4 regions of the Paenibacillus sp. TC-CSREp1 genome follow, and region 4 is predicted to be linked to each of the others. Evidence: riboswitches for the same ligand, from Rfam matches in the RefSeq annotation. Region 4 holds a riboswitch; each other region holds the start of a gene.
The links. Region 4 has a riboswitch for thiamine pyrophosphate ahead of ACQSGY_RS08195 (thiamine phosphate synthase). Riboswitches for the same ligand answer to the same signal wherever they lie in the genome.
Positions count from the first base shown of each region.

Region 1 (4,037 bases), on a different contig from region 4:
AGACCAGAATAATCGTAATCAGCTTGGGTAGCAGGCCAAAGCCAAACCAGATCAGCAGAAGCGGTGCCAGCGCGATGGTCGGAATATTTTGACTAAGAATAAGTAAAGGATACAAGGCTGATTTGAGAAAAGGAATGAGATGCAGCACCATCGCAATGACCAGGCCAACGGCTGTTCCGGCCGCAAAGCCGATCAGGGTTAATTGGATCGTTGCAGAGGCATGCATGCCGAGACGATCGGCCTGTGAAGCTGCTTCACGAGCGATGTCGGACGGCGCAGGCAGCATCCATTTCTCAATATGGAACAGGGAAACCGCCCCTTGCCATATCGCAATAAAGAGAATAACCGCCACAAGTGGCGGCCATACACTTTTGAAATAGGCAGACATTAGCGGTATTTCTCCGTCAGCATATCCATGCTGAACCCGTCTGGACTGTGTGCGATTTTGATCTGGGAGATGATGCTTGGACTGCCGGCTTCCACAAGCACCTCATGCATTTTGCGGACCACTTCCAGTAGTTCCTCAAGTTCGCCCTCCATCGTGGTGTCGAGTGCATTAACCTGATATTTCAAGCCGGACTGCTGAATCACTTCAATCGCGCGGTCTACATAAGGGTATGAATTCTCGCCGTTTGGCGTTTTCGGTATCACTTGAATGCTGAGTAACGTGCTTGCCATGAGAGATCAAGACTCCTTTCGGGTGTGGGGGGGATAAGTAGAATAGTGATTGTACACATTGCCACTCCGAGTGCAGTCCCCTCTACGATCGCTGTTATCCCCAGATTTTTTTGATTCCCTTTTCAAAGGGAAAAATCCGGTGATAAAGGCGACCGCTTCGCTTCTTCTGAGGGGTCTGTACTCTCCGTTCTTGTGTACAAAAAATCAACTTATCCATTGTGTTTAGCAAATAAATCAAGAGAAAGCGCAAGCTTCCGATGTAGCTTTCTTACAGAAAAAGCTATAGGCGATCGCTTCGCTTCTACACTTTACGTTTCTGTGTAAATATCAAATTACGTTTTTACATAAAGTGATAATATTACCTAAGGTAATATTATTAATAGCGATTTTTACTGCGGTAAAAATTCGTTTGTATACGCCTTGGATACGTCAATTTCTTTATCCAGAAGCTTCTTGCTAAACATCCAGTCGGTGTAGTTCTTCCACACTTCTTCCTTCTGCTCGCCCCAGCGAGGTGCGTCGTCCTTGTATTTCGGGCTGAGCCATTTCTGGCTTGCCAGCACCAATTCCTTATCCAGATCAGGTACAGCCTTGATCAGAATGTTCGCAGCCTCTTCAGGATGGTCAATCGCATACTGATACCCTTCGGAAGTGGCTTTCAAGAAAGCTTTCACCAATTCAGGGTCCTTCTGAATCGTCTGCTCGTTAGTCACAAGCACAGGTGTGTAATAGTCCAGCGCTTTGGCGTAATCTTTTACATATAACATGTCGATGGGTTCACCGCGGAGTTCTGCTTCGATCCCGGTCCAGGCATAGAAAATCCAGGCAAAATCAATATCCCGTTTGACCGCTGTGAAAAAGTCCGCGTCGCCCATATTAATATTTTTGACTTTGGATACGTCAGCACCTTCGCCCTCCATAATGGATTGCATCACAGCCTCCTCAACCGGCGAGCCCCAACCGCCATACGTTTTGCCTTCGAAATCCTTCGGCGATTTAATCTTGCGATCCACTGGAGCGGCAAAACCGGATGTATTATGCTGAATCACTGCCGCAATCGATACGAGAGGTACGTCCTGTGTGCGCGCCTGAGTCACACTCTCCTGGTAACTGACACCAAACGGTACTTCGTTAGAAGCGACCATTGTATCTGCACCGCCAGCTCCTGGCTGCACAATCTCGACATTCAGACCTGCTGCTTTATAGAATCCCTGATCTACGGCTGCATACAGACCGGTATGATTGGTATTTGGGGTCCAGTCGAGCACAACCTTTATATCTTTCAGTGCCGCGCTGCTGCCTTCACTTTTGCTGTCTGTGCTGGCACCTCCGTTCTGATCGGCCGGTGCGGCTTCTTTACCGCCACATGCTGCAACGGTCACCAATAGTACACACATGAATAACATTCCCAACATTTTACGCCAGTTCATTCGATTCTCTCTCCTTCGTTCTGTCCGGCCGGGTGGCACGGGGTACTCCTTGGCTTCATATCCAATCCCTTTGCATAAATCGGCTGATTTATACCTCGCGGGTTATCCAGATGACGACATTTTTCTGTTTCTGCTTGTCAAAAGAAAACAAAAAAAGCGCCCCCGTAATCCGGGACGCGTGCAGGTTTGAGAGAAGGGCGTTCAGCTTATAGCTGTGCCTCTTGCAATATACTCCGATTCCTACGCTGGCATGATCCAGATCAGGTCTAAGGGTTAGTATCTTGATGGGATACACTCTCAGCCGGCCAATTCCGACTCCCCTGGGAAACTATGAAGTTACGGGCATTACTAGGTGTAATTATAGGCCAGTGACGAGTATGTGTCTAGGGTGGGTCTTGAAAACCGCTGGAGATGCATCTTTTGCCGCCTTTTCAACCCTTGCTGCGTCACTTTCCCTTGATGTGTCCCGGCACGCCTGAGGTAAACGTTCAGTTTGGAAGGGGGATTCAGCGAAGTGGGCTTCATTCCGTGTTTTCAGATATACTCTATTCGCCAAACGTTCACATAATGTTCACTTATGAGAGGGGAGTGCAATTGTCTATAATGATCCAAGTTACAGAAAGGATGAGTGTAATGCCAGTAAGCAAGAAAGAACAAGTTATTTTTGGAATCATGATGTGTACAGGAATGGTTCTCGTGATGATGACCTTTAATCTGTGGCACACGGGAATGTTAGACCAGATGTCTATGATGCAGATCCTGCTTCAATTCGTGATCTGCTTTATTATCGCATTTTTGGTGGAATCCTTCATTGTTGGTCCTGTTGCGAAAAAAATTGCCTTTTCCCTGCCATTTGCCAAGTCAGGTAAAGTAAAAGGCATCATTACCATGTCATTGTTTATGGTCATTGGTATGGTTCTGATCATGTCTCTGTATGGCATTGTGACTGCCTATATTGCCGATCAATTAAATGGTGTATCTGTATTTGGGGCGTATTTGCATACCATAGCACGTAACTTTAGTCTGGCTCTGCCACTGCAGCTGCTTATTTTAGGACCGCTCGTGCGATATTTGTTCAGCAGATTGTTCAAGGGCGGGAAAACAGCTGTATCTGCTTGAATCCATCGTTGAATAGAGCGGTTATCTCTCAGGAGAAGAGTGGTTTATCAGTATTTCCTGGGCAATTTATATTGACCCTTCTCTTTTGAAAATCAGATTAATTTTTGTTTTTGGGGCGAATGACTCAGGAAGTTCTGATATAAGCAATCCAATAAAATAGGCCAATCAAAATTACAGCACTAACGATTGTGGTCAGGATGCCACTAGCCCATATACTGCGTTTAGCTTGTTGGACGAGTTCATCTGCTCTTTGGTTGGCAGCCTCGGCCTCTGATGAAATCAGGTTGTTTGGATTCATGTTCATCGAGAAACAGCTCCATTCTATAACATATACTCTATTGTATAGAGGAATATTTTGAATTCAGACCTTTTACCGTTGATCTCCTCCTGAAGGCAAACAATTGTTGGATGGAAAATTAGTCATTTAATCACTTTATACGATTATAGCTGTATCTGATTTAACAATGCAAAGCTGCGTAAGAGGAGCCTGTGTTAACAGGGATCAACGAGCATAAGAACTCATTTTTCTGGTTTTTACTAAAAATCGGGCTTGAGAGATTGCAATTTTAATCTGTCTTCGTATATACTGGTAAACACAATTACAGATCGGATCATGCCGTTGAAGAGAATCCAACTCGGAGGCGTTTTCGCCAGGGAGCGAATTGAAACTTTCCCAAGTTAACCGGAACCGCCCGTTATCGCGGACCAAGAGGCTGAATCAGAAGAATTTGAATGATTCGGCAAGTTGGGTGGCACCGCGAGCAGAGCGCTCCTCGTCCCAAGGGATGAGGGCGCTCTTTGTATTTTTTT
Region 1 is NZ_JBNOKM010000015.1:79,115-83,151, reverse strand. It holds gene ACQSGY_RS22245 (ABC transporter permease) at 1-388, opposite strand, end outside; gene ACQSGY_RS22240 (MTH1187 family thiamine-binding protein) at 388-678, opposite strand; gene ACQSGY_RS22235 (ABC transporter substrate-binding protein) at 1,068-2,108, opposite strand; TPP riboswitch at 2,328-2,440, opposite strand; gene ACQSGY_RS22230 (hypothetical protein) at 2,742-3,227, shown strand.
Region 1: it holds a riboswitch for thiamine pyrophosphate, as region 4 does, so the genes downstream of both, ACQSGY_RS22235 (ABC transporter substrate-binding protein) here and ACQSGY_RS08195 (thiamine phosphate synthase) in region 4, are expected to answer to the same signal.

Region 2 (4,037 bases), on a different contig from region 4:
ACTACGGCTACCTTTTCACCTATGATCGCGTCCGGTACTCCTCGGCTTTCGCCTGCATTCCGGCGGCTACAGCCTGCTCTTCGCTCAAGCCACGGTCTGCGGCAAAGGCACGGATGTCCTGCGTGATGCGCATGCTGCAGAACTTCGGCCCGCACATGGAGCAGAAATGTGCCTCCTTCGCCCCTTCTGCGGGCAGCGTCTCGTCGTGATAGGACAGGGCCCGTTCCGGGTCCAGTGACAGATTAAACTGATCCCGCCAGCGGAACTCGAAACGCGCCTTTGACAGCGCATCATCCCGACGCTGGGCGCGTGGGTGGCCTTTGGCCAAATCCGCGGCATGTGCGGCTATTTTATAAGCGATAACCCCTTCACGCACATCGTCCTTGTTGGGAAGCCCCAGATGCTCCTTAGGTGTTACGTAGCAGAGCATGGACGTACCGAACCAGCCAATCATCGCCGCTCCGATGGCAGACGTAATGTGATCGTAGCCGGGCGCAATGTCAGTGGTCAGCGGGCCGAGGGTATAGAACGGTGCTTCCTGACAGATTTCCATCTGCAAATCGACGTTTTCCTTGATCTTGTGCATCGGCACATGCCCCGGCCCTTCGATCATCACCTGCACATCATGCTTCCATGCAATCTGCGTTAATTCACCGAGCGTTGCCAGCTCCGCCATCTGTGCCTCGTCATTGGCATCGTAGATACTGCCTGGACGCAGTCCATCCCCCAGAGAGAAGGCCACGTCATACCTTTTCATAATCTCGCAGATTTCCTCAAAATGGGTGTACAAAAAGTTCTCTTGATGATGCGCCAGACACCACGCTGCCATAATCGACCCGCCCCGTGACACGATGCCTGTCATCCGCTTCGCAGTCATCGGAATATAACGCAGCAGCACGCCGGCATGAATCGTAAAATAATCCACGCCCTGCTCCGCCTGCTCGATCAGTGTATCCCGGTACAGCTCCCATGTTAGAGCCTCAGCCTCTCCGTTCACCTTCTCCAGCGCCTGATAGAGCGGCACCGTACCAATCGGCACGGGAGAGTTGCGGATAATCCATTCCCGGGTCGTATGAATGTCCTTGCCTGTGGAGAGGTCCATCACCGTATCCGAGCCCCAGCGCACCGCCCAGGTCATCTTCTCTACCTCCTCCTCGATGGAGGAGGATACAGCCGAGTTGCCGATATTCGCATTGATTTTAACGTGAAAATGGCGACCAATCAGCATCGGCTCACTCTCCGGGTGATTGATGTTGGATGGTAGAATCGCCCGCCCGCTTGCCAGCTCCTGCCGTACAAATTCAGGCTCTACGCCTTCACGAATCGCGGCGTATTCCATCTCTGGCGTAATGATGCCCTGCCGCGCATAATGCATCTGTGTAACGCAGCGCCCAGCCTGAGCGCGCAGCGGCTGCCCCCGGAATCCGGGGTACTCCTCCGCCCCGGCTCTTCGTCCACCAGGCTTCAAGCCGTTATCCTCGGGCTTCACCGCCCGGCCTTCATATGCTTCTACATCACCGCGCTCCATAATCCAGTGATTCCGGAGCGCTGGCAGCCCTTTCCGAATATCCATCTGGAATTCGGGATCGGTCATCGGGCCGCTTGTATCGTAGACACGCAGCGGCTCATTATGCTCCACCCCTTGGGGAGTATTCGTGTCATGAAGGGCAATTTCACGCTCCGGTACAGCAATGTCCGGCCGTGAGCCCTGAATGTATACTTTGCGGCTGCCGGGGAAGGGCTGAACCCCTTCCGCCGCTCCGGATTTCTTTTCCACCGGATGACCATCGCGCCCCAATTCCTCTGTTCCGATCTGCTTCCCCGTTTCGTTACCTGTATTCATGTCTCCTGTCTCCTCCTCCGTGATTTTGGCTCCGTGTCGTTTGTACACGAATGTGTCAGCTTTGCATGGCTCACCCACCTGTCCAGAACATCCAGAGCACAGAAGCACAACAGGAATGACCCTGCGCACACAGCCGCATTGATCCAGGAGACACCTTATTATGTACAGGCAGCGTCGAATTCAGGATTGGCTTCACGATGAGTTCAGGTTATTCCATCGCTTTTGTTGTTCGTTGCTCCACCCTGTCGTCTAACCCCTGCCTCACAATCTGCGATCAGATCAAGGATATCACGAAGGCGGACGCTCAACATACGAAGCTCAACTTGCCGCTGTATATAAAAAAGCCGGTTCCGAGGGAACCGACTCATGTCCATCACTATAAACGTAAACATAGGCATCTCGCTGCAAAAACAGCATCTGCGCCTGGTTAACGTCTATAGTGTTTGTGGTCAAAAGGCCGATTACTTCCCTACGCTGGTATGATCCAGATCAGGTGCAAAGGGTCCGGAATCTCGTGCGATCCCGTCTCAGTCCGGACAATTCGGACTCCCCCAGTAACGTAAACATATTACGGCATACACGCCGCTGTTCAACTACAACGATGATGCTCAACTGGCCCCGCCGGGCCGTCCATTACAGAGTAGCTTAATCTGGTTAGAAATACAACCTTTATATTCCAGAGAATTTGTATGTTCAGATGGAACAGGAGCAAAAGCCCTTTAACACAAATTCTATTGGAACAAATATTGGAGCCAATTTCACTCCAAAAAAGTACGACAACGAATTTACGACAGCATAAGTCCCATCTGCGCTGCCGCTTCCTTCAGCACGGGTGCATACTCATGCAGTGTCTCCTGTGAGAGCCTGCTGACCGGGCCAGACACAGAAAGCGCTGCCGCAATGCTGCCCCTGCGATCCATAATCGGTACGGACACCGCAGCCGCTCCAGGCTCACGCTCTTCATAGCTCGTTGCATACCCGCTCTCCCGGATGTCTTCCATCTGCGAAAGATACACGGCCGGGTCGATAAATACGGGCCATTCCGGGCCGTTCATCAGCTCTTCGCGGTCCTCTTCCGTGGCAAATGCCATCAGCACTTTACTGGAAGCTCCTACGGAAAGCGGCAATCTGGCCCCTACAGGCGCAACCCGGCGAATGGCCTGATCACTCTGTACCGCCTGAATCCGAATCCGCTCGCTGCCGTCTCGGAGGTAGAGACTCACCGTTTCACCCAAACGATCGCGAAGCCTCTCCATTGCAGGTAACAATAGAATCGCAGGATCATCACTGCGTGACATATGGGCAGACAGCTCCCAGATGCGAATGCCCAGTCGGTACTTCTCCGTGGCCGCATCACGAATGACAAAGCCCTTATCCTCCAGCGTAGCCATCAAGCGATGCACCGTGCTTTTGTGCAAACCGATCTGGCTGGCAATTTCGGTGAGTCCAAGATCACTGCGTGTGGTAAAACATAGTAATATATCCAGCGCCCGTTCTACAGCCCGGACGGTTAACTTACGGTCTTCCATGGCATGATGCCCTCCTCATGTTTCATCACATGAAACTTGGTTACATAAATTATATGAGAAACGGTCTCATCTGTAAACCGAAAAGAGTGATGAAGCTGGCGAAAACTTGAAAATACCATGCCATTTCACATATCTCTCTTGCACCTTAATCTCCTGTAAATTTCACACTATGGAAATGTTATCTATACAACTAAAGAACTATATAACAATTGCGTAACAAATGGCGCTAATCAATTGACTTTAACTATATCGGAACATACGATAAAGATAGGAACACATTTAATTAAATCCATACTAAAGCATGACTTTAGCATCAGGATGTCTGCTTGATTTTAAGTAAAATAAATAGCTGTTGTTTGCCAGTTGTAATCGTATACTGAATTTCGCTTAACTGAATTTTAAAGGAGGGGCGTGCATGTATTCGACATCCCAGAGCGAAGCCCCGCTGCATACCAAAGTGTCCGATCTGCCCTCTTCGTTGTCACCAAGGCTGATTCGGTTTAAACATATTGTCGTAGCGTTGCTGCTCTCCGTTGTATTTTTCCTGTTGTTTTGTTTTATTGCCTTACACGGTTATATTGCATGGGTGCTTTCGAACCCTACAGTCGCACCTGTTTTCTCGAATCCCATGCAGGCCAAAAACATGAAATACGAGGATATCACCT
Region 2 is NZ_JBNOKM010000036.1:10,146-14,182, forward strand. It holds gene thiC (phosphomethylpyrimidine synthase ThiC) at 20-1,843, opposite strand; TPP riboswitch at 2,293-2,406, opposite strand; gene ACQSGY_RS29720 (IclR family transcriptional regulator) at 2,629-3,372, opposite strand; gene ACQSGY_RS29725 (alpha/beta hydrolase) at 3,788-4,037, shown strand, end outside.
Region 2: it holds a riboswitch for thiamine pyrophosphate, as region 4 does, so the genes downstream of both, thiC (phosphomethylpyrimidine synthase ThiC) here and ACQSGY_RS08195 (thiamine phosphate synthase) in region 4, are expected to answer to the same signal.

Region 3 (4,037 bases), on a different contig from region 4:
AGCGTTAACATTTTTTTCATCATCAACATCCTCCCTTGATTTGAGTATTTCGTTGAACAAGCCGCTGGCTTGTCTACAGGAACCTTTTTGAGGTAAACGGCACACCCCCTGTTCGGAACCTGATTCAATCCTACAAAAAAAGGAGGATTACAGGAATAATCCCTGGATTAGATTTACCAATTCCGGTAGTAATACAGATGTGGTCTCAGCTTTCTACAATTCGCATTTATTAATATGTACCGATATTAACTAGCAGTATGCTGCTTTTACCCCTTGTTCATGAGCGCAAAATAACAGAAAAGACCCTATTGGCTGCTTACAGACAATAGGGTCTCATCTCTCAAATCGGTCAAAATCCGAAGGGCATAGAGTCATCCAGCCTCAAGCACCCGTGCCAAACCGCTGGCGATATCCACACTTGCGGCACAGTTCCTCCACAGCCTCCCGTTTCGAAAAGCCGTATACCAGATTGTTGGCCCGCTCCCCATCAACGATCTCGGAGAAAGACTGCTCATGAATATTGCCAAGGTTAATAACACCTTCACCATCAAGGCAGCATGGAACAACCGTTCCATCCACCAGCACCGCAGCCTGACTGCGCAGCGCATGGCAAAAGCCTTTTCCGTCATCTTCCGGTGCATCCAGACTTGGCCATTGGAATTCGTGGTCCTGATTCAGATATACATTCGGTGCAATTTTGACACCGCTGCCCGGAACGACCTTTTCCTCAATACGGAAGTCCAGATTGAATTCACGCTCCAGCACCTCAAGCGTTTCCCGATTTCGATTCATCTGGGCATTCGTAAAGTTATCCTGTGTGAGATTCCACAGCCGGAACGAAATAATAACATTATGCTTCACAGCTTCACGAGCGAAAGTCAAAATATTGCGCAAATAACCATCACGATCCGTTGATCCCTCATGTCCGTCAAAGCTGTGCAGGGAGAAATTCATCTGTCTCAATGCAGGTTTGCCCAGCAGTTTATGCTGTGTCTTTGGCAGGAGTGTACCATTGGTTGTAATGTTAACCTTGAATCCCTTCGCATGAGCGGAATCCAGGAGCAGGTCGATTTTGGGATGCAGCAAAGGCTCGCCTTTGACATGCAGGTAAATATGTTTGGTGTGCGGTTTGATCTGATCCAATATATGATTAAACACTTCAGGGTCAATAAAGCCTTTGGCTCTTTTCGTTTGTGGACAAAAGCTGCATGCCAGATTACAGATGCTTGTGATCTCGATATATACTTTCTTGAACGTTTTCAACTCAGGGTCCCCATTCTGCCGGGAGGAAAGTGAAACAGTTCCTGCCCTCATTCTTTATGCGGCCATATGGGCCAATCCCCATTATATCGGGTTAACGAGCGAAGGTAAATCGGTAAACCGCAGCGTTGCCAAAACAAGCGTCAAGTCTCATGCCCTCTTTACATTCTGGACGCATGTGATATATGCTTGGATCATAACTGCATATTTTGCACATCACACTGGGGGAGCCTTACGGCTGAGACGAATATATCATTCGGACCCTTTGAACCTGATCTGGATCATACCAGCGGAGGGAAGTGGAGCAGCTCTTGTGGATAAAGGATTCTCCATTGATTTGGCAGAGTCCATGCTGGTAAAACCTCTATAGCTTCGCTCATTTCCTCTGGAAATGAGTGGGGCTTTTTTTGTTTTCTCATCGCATGGGCATGGACGGGAATTCGTTAAAGACTTGCTCTCGCCGCGTATGAACCTTAAAAACGGTAGATAAATTGCCGGAGCTAATGATCAAAATGGAGCTGCTTTTGGCTTTGAACGAAGTTCAAAGTAAGGGAAGCGATAGCTCGAACACAAGCTGTACAAAAAAGCTGTTACAGAGGCCGTTGCGATCGGGAGGATAACAGCCAGATGAGTGTACAACTTTCCCTTGTATGACCTTAGAAAATCTGGGTACAAAACGGATGTTCATCGGGATTCATGTGTGAATAAGCCGTATTGCAAGTTCTTCGATGTAATGGTCTGGATGTAAATACCAGCTTGTCTCACCATGCAATTCATTTTAGATCAAGGAGGTAATGACGTTGTCTTATCTTGAGCGTGTACGTGCACTTAATCCTTTGGTTCATAACATTACAAATCTGGTGGTAGCCCCTTTCACTGCCAATGGCCTGCTTGCCCTTGGAGCCTCTCCGTTCATGGCCTATGCTCACGAAGAAGTTGCTGACGTTGCAAGTATCGCTGGCGCAGTTGTGCTGAACATCGGTACATTAGATGAAAAGGTAGTTCAAGCCATTCGGCTGGCAGGACAGTCCGCTAATGCGCATCATGTACCCGTTGTGCTTGATCCTGTCGGTGCCGGGGCAACTGCATATCGCACGGAGACGGTGCAGCAGCTTGTTCGTGACCTTCGGCTTACTGTATTGCGCGGGAACGTTGCCGAGGTTGCTCATGTCATAGGTGTACCCTGGAGTATTAAAGGTGTGGATGCCGGGGAAGGTGAAGAAGACCGGATCAGCATCGCGGAACGGGCTGCACAGCAGCTTGCATGTATTGTTGTTATTACGGGTCAGTACGATATCGTTACGGATGGGTATCAGACGTTTCTCATCAGCAACGGACATGTACTGCTTACGAAGGTCACCGGCGCGGGATGCCTTCTCAGCTCGGTCGTTGGCGCTTTTGCAGCAGTTGCCCGGCCGGGAGATGATTTACTGAACAGCATTGTCGAGGCTGTTGCTTTTTACGGTGTTGCAGCCGAACAAGCTGCCGCCCTTACAGCTCAGCAGGGTCCAGGCAGCTTCCAGATGGAGTTGTTAAACCAGCTTGCGAAGGTGACACCCGAGTTCGTATCAGAACATTCACAGATCCGTCAGATCCGCGGAGGTGCAAGATGAATATAACCCAGGCTTTGACAATAGCAGGTGCCGATAACGGCGGTGGTGCAGGTATCCAGGCAGATCTCAAAACCTTTCAGGAGCTTGGAGTATACGGAATGACGGTGATCACAGCCATTGCGGCACAGAACACAACAGGTGTCCAAGGTGTATTCCCCATCAGTTATGCCGGCATAGCCCAGCAGCTTGATTCGACGGGAGCAGACTTTGAACCACATGCAGTCAAAACCGGCATGCTGTACAGTGCCGAGATTATTCGTCTCGTTGCAAGCAAATGGCGGCAATACGGCTGGTCCAATCTGGTTATTGATCCGGTAATGGTAGCCAAAGGCGGAGCGCCGCTGCTCCAGCAGGAGGCCGTACAAGCTCTCATTGAGGAGCTTTTGCCTCATGCCTTGATTACCACGCCCAATATTCCCGAAGCGGAGCTGCTCACAGGCATGAGCATTAACAGTCTGAGCGAACGTGAAGAAGCCGCAAAGCGATTAGTGCAGATGGGCACAGCATATGCCTTGATCAAAGGGGGACATGATGCGGGAAGCGGCATGATTGTGGATGTTTTGTATGACGGGCAGTCTTTTCATTATCTGGAGAATGCTCGGGTAGACACACGGCATACCCATGGTACAGGCTGCACGTTCTCTGCTGCCATTACGGCCGAACTGGCCAAGGGTTCGACTGTTGTGGCTGCCGTTACAACCGCGCGAGCGTTTATCCAGGCAGCCATCGAAGATGAGCTGGGAATCGGGGCCGGGCACGGACCAACGAATCACTTTGCGTACCAGCGCAGACAGCGGGGTGAGCGCTAATGCGGGTATGGGATGCAGAGACGGTGCGCCGCGCGCTGCGGCTGTATTTGGTAATGGGCAGCATCAATACGACGCGTGACCCGGTGGAGGTGCTGCGCCAGGCGATTACTGGCGGCATTACGATGTTCCAGTTCCGCGAGAAGGGAACTGGAGCATTGGCAGGCGAAGCCCGCACAGCGCTTGCGCTGCGGCTTCGCGAGGTGTGCAGCCAGCACGGGATACCGTTCATCGTGAACGATGATATGGAGCTGGCTGTGCAGGTGGAGGCCGACGGCGTGCATGTCGGCCAAGGCGATGCGGACGCGGCGCTGGTGCGCGCCCGCATTGGCGAAGGGCGGATGCTTGGCGTATCCGC
Region 3 is NZ_JBNOKM010000020.1:3,879-7,915, reverse strand. It holds gene ACQSGY_RS25280 (pectate lyase) at 1-20, opposite strand, end outside; gene ACQSGY_RS25275 (radical SAM/SPASM domain-containing protein) at 382-1,263, opposite strand; TPP riboswitch at 1,474-1,575, shown strand; gene thiM (hydroxyethylthiazole kinase) at 2,055-2,873, shown strand; gene thiD (bifunctional hydroxymethylpyrimidine kinase/phosphomethylpyrimidine kinase) at 2,870-3,682, shown strand; gene thiE (thiamine phosphate synthase) at 3,682-4,037, shown strand, end outside.
Region 3: it holds a riboswitch for thiamine pyrophosphate, as region 4 does, so the genes downstream of both, thiM (hydroxyethylthiazole kinase) here and ACQSGY_RS08195 (thiamine phosphate synthase) in region 4, are expected to answer to the same signal.

Region 4 (4,037 bases):
ATATCTCTGTACCCGAGGCATCCACAGCCTGGCTCTGAACTTGCAAATCCGTGAACTTGCCTGTTCCCAGCAGCAGTCTTGAATTAAATTCATATTTTCCGATATGAAGCATATCATCACTCTCCCAAATTTAAATGATTAACTATGCTGCGACCTATCTTAATTTAGCCCCCACCGACAAAATGAACAATTTCGATTCGATCGCCTTCTCTCAGCGCTGTTGTTTCATGATGATCCTTTGTCAAAATGTTACGATTCAGCTCTACAACAACCGTTTTCACTTGCAGGTTAAAGGATTGCAGCAATTTGTCCACCCGATTCAAATCATCATCAATTTCCATCTTCTGTCCGTTCACGATAATGTTCAACGCACAACTTCCTTTCTGTTCAATCGATTAGGCGATAAGGCTTCAATCCCAATATCCTCAGCACTTTTGCCCTCCAGCATGTCTGCAATCCAGCGTCCGGTTACCGCACTGAGCAATATTCCGTTGCGGTAATGCCCATAGGCAGTAAACAAACCAGGCATGTTTTCGCATTCTCCTATATACGGAAGACCATCCGGAGTCGAAGGTCTTACACCTGCCCACGCCCGCAAGAAATGAGCTTCTTTGATGCCAGGAACCCAGCTGCTTGCGCTACTAAGCAATCGTTGCACACTATAGGCTGATACGCTGTGATCTTTTTTCCCGGGCCAGCTCGTAGCCCCGATCCACACCTCTCCATTCGCTTTTGGAACGATGTAGACATCCTCCGCATAAAGCGTGCGATCCGGTTTGTAAGCTGTTTGGTCCGCCGGAAATTGAATCGCAGCTACCTCGCCTTTGACCGGAGTTGAAGGCAGGTTGATACCAGCCTGCTGCAGCAGCGTTTCACCATTCAAGCCAGCGGCTATAATTACGTGTTTACAGGTAACATTTCCCTTCGGGGTAGCAATCCCTTGTACACCAAATTGATTCACTATTAATTGAATATCCTTGACGCCTTCCCATATCCGGGCGCCCATCCTGTGTGCTGACCTCACATAAGCTCTGGTCAACGACACGGGCAGAATTTCACTCTCCAATGATCGGTAATAAGCACCATACGTATCCCGATTAAGCCAGCCTGCTTCTCGCTGCACCGTATTTCTATCCCACCAAAGCTGTTCCGTCAGTGGCAAGACTCTTCGATTTTCCTTATAACGACTTATTTCACTGTATGATCTGAACGGTGTGATGAATCCGCTCTGCCTCAACCCGAGTTCCATGCCCGATAGAGCAGACAATTGATCCTTTTGACTGTGCAGCAATGCTCTGCTTTCAAGAGCAGCCTGAGCAATAACAGGATGAGCAAAATCCTCACTATCCGCAGCCAGCATTCCCGCAGCTGCACAGGAGCTTCCGCTGGCAATCTCGTTTTGCTCGATCAGAAGCACTTCATGTCCTCTTCGTGTCAATTCATAGGCAATAGCACAGCCTATAACGCCTCCGCCAACAATAATGGTTTCTGCATGCTGCATGCCGGATGATACAGATCGCGGGATATTGGCAGTTTCATATGAAGTATCGGATTCATATGTTTCATCCGAGGCATAGCATGCATTCCATCTGGATTGATCATCAGAACCTTGATCCCGTGTGACGGTTCCTCGCTTTTGCATGTGCTCATCTCCTTGATTTTGAAACATTCATATTACTCTTTCTGCAGCCTGTTTTATAAGACGGATCGCATGAGCTGGGTCCTCATGCTGAAATACACTCGAGATCACAGCAGCGCCACGAGCTCCCGCTAACCGCACCGCCTGGATGTTGGATGCCTGGATACCACCAATGGCAATCACAGGAATGTCAACGCCTGAGCATACTTCAGCCAGCACCTCCAACCCCCTGGGCGTTAAGTCAGGCTTGCTTCGGCTTGTATACACATGCCCGAAGAACAGGTAATCTGCACCGTAATCCGCTGCCACACGTGCCTCATTTAAGGAGTGCACCGATACTCCCAAGCGCATCCGTTCCCCCTTATTCACAGCATTTATGCTCACATCCGCCTTCGTCAGCATCTGCTGACTCCAGTGTGCACCCCGGCAAAATTCGCTGGGCACAAACGGATTGGCCCCGTTGATGACTATACGTGAGGATGGAACCCCTGACTCTGTCATGTGGCTGGCCCAGATGAAATGCTGCTGCAGCGAGAGCTGTTTTTCCCGGATATGAATGTAATCCACCCAAGGCCATATCTGCTTGACAACATTCAGTACCGTGGTTCGCTCACCCTTATTGGTAGACACAACATGCAGTTCAAAGGAAGAGTCATCTTGGCAGCATGTCGGGCTGCATGTGTCCATTTGCATTGGAGAGTTAGCGATCAGCGGTTTATTCTTTTCATTACTTTCTGCCGCAAGTTCTGTTTTGTTCACGTTGTCCTTCCTCTCATCGGTTCAGCATAAAGTACGGAAATGGCATAACACAAAAAAGCCACTCCCGTAGGAGTGGCTGCGTATAAACAAAGGTCCAGTTAAATAACGAGCGTGCAGCTAATACCTGTTAAACAGTTAAGTCCATAACCGTTCGGCGGTAACTCATGCCTGCATCACTGTATAGTAAGGTTCCTGTTCGTTCATAAAAGGATCACTTACTGTCATTATGCTGAAACGCGCCACTTCCCTACGCTGGTATGATCCAGATCAGGTGCAAAGGGTCCGGAATCGCATTCTTCCATCTCAGCCGCATCGTGCGGCCCCCCTAGTGTTCATATGAAGTTGAAGTTGTAGCCTATATTACCACAGTCGGATTTTTTTGTCATCGTGCTTTTTCAGACCATTCTTCCACATTCCACGTTTTGGTGACCCAGCCTTCGTAAAAATCAGGTTCATGGGATACAAGCAAAACGGTTCCTTTGTATTCCTTCAACGCACGCTGAAGCTCGGCCTTCGCAGTAACATCCAGATGGTTCGTTGGCTCATCAAACAGCACCCAATTGCTTTCACGCATTAGCAGCTTGCACAAACGAACCTTAGCCTGCTCCCCACCGCTCAGCATGTTCAAAGGACGTGTAATATGTTCATTTTTGAGGCCGCAGCGGGCCAGATGTCCACGCACTTCATTTTGAGTCAGATGAGAAAACTCATTCCACACATCGTCAATCGGCGTGATATTTGCAGCACGTACTTCCTGCTCGAAGTATGCCGTCTCCAGATAATCTCCGAGAAAGGTTTTACCGCTAATGGGCGGGATTTTACCCAGAATTGTCTTGAGCAGTGTTGATTTGCCGACACCGTTACAGCCCACAATAGCAATCTTCTCTCCGCGTTCGATGGTCATCGTCATCTTTGGCAGGAGCGGATACGTGTAACCAATTTCAAAATCAACACCTTCAAACACGGTTTTGCTGCTTGCACGGGCATCCTTGAATTTAAAAGTTGGTTTTGCCGCTTCGTCCGGACGATCAATCCGCTCAATTTTGCCAAGCTGCTTTTCCCGGCTTTTTGCGCGTCCCGAGGTGGATGCACGAGCTTTATTCCGCTGAATAAAGTCCTCCTGCTTTTTAATATATTCCTGCTGCTTTTCATAAGCGTCAATATGCTGCGCCTTCTGCATATCCGCCATCTCCAGAAACTTCTCATAATTGGCAGCGTAGCGTGTGAGCTTGGCAAATTCCAGATGATAAATCACATTCACAACTTCATTCATAAATTCTGTATCATGTGATATCAACAGAAAGGCGTGCGGATAGTCTTTCAAATAACGCGTCAGCCATTCAATGTGCTCTACATCAAGATAGTTTGTCGGCTCATCCAATAATAAGGCAGTTGGCTTCTCCAGCAGCAGCTTTGCAAGCAACACCTTAGTGCGCTGTCCACCGCTCAGGGCAGCAACATCCCGATCAAGACCAATCGCATTTAACCCCAAACCGTTTGCCATTTCTTCCACTTTGACATCAATCAGATAAAAATCGCCCTGCTCCAGCTGCTCCTGAATTTCACCCATTTCCTCCAGCAGCTGCTCAAGTCTGTCCGGATCTGCATCGGCCATCTGATCGGTGATCTGCATCAGCTC
Region 4 is NZ_JBNOKM010000004.1:352,019-356,055, forward strand. It holds gene ACQSGY_RS08180 (thiazole synthase) at 1-112, opposite strand, end outside; gene thiS (sulfur carrier protein ThiS) at 165-368, opposite strand; gene thiO (glycine oxidase ThiO) at 365-1,642, opposite strand; gene ACQSGY_RS08195 (thiamine phosphate synthase) at 1,670-2,398, opposite strand; TPP riboswitch at 2,626-2,735, opposite strand; partial or broken gene ACQSGY_RS08200 (ABC-F family ATP-binding cassette domain-containing protein) at 2,781-4,037, opposite strand, start outside.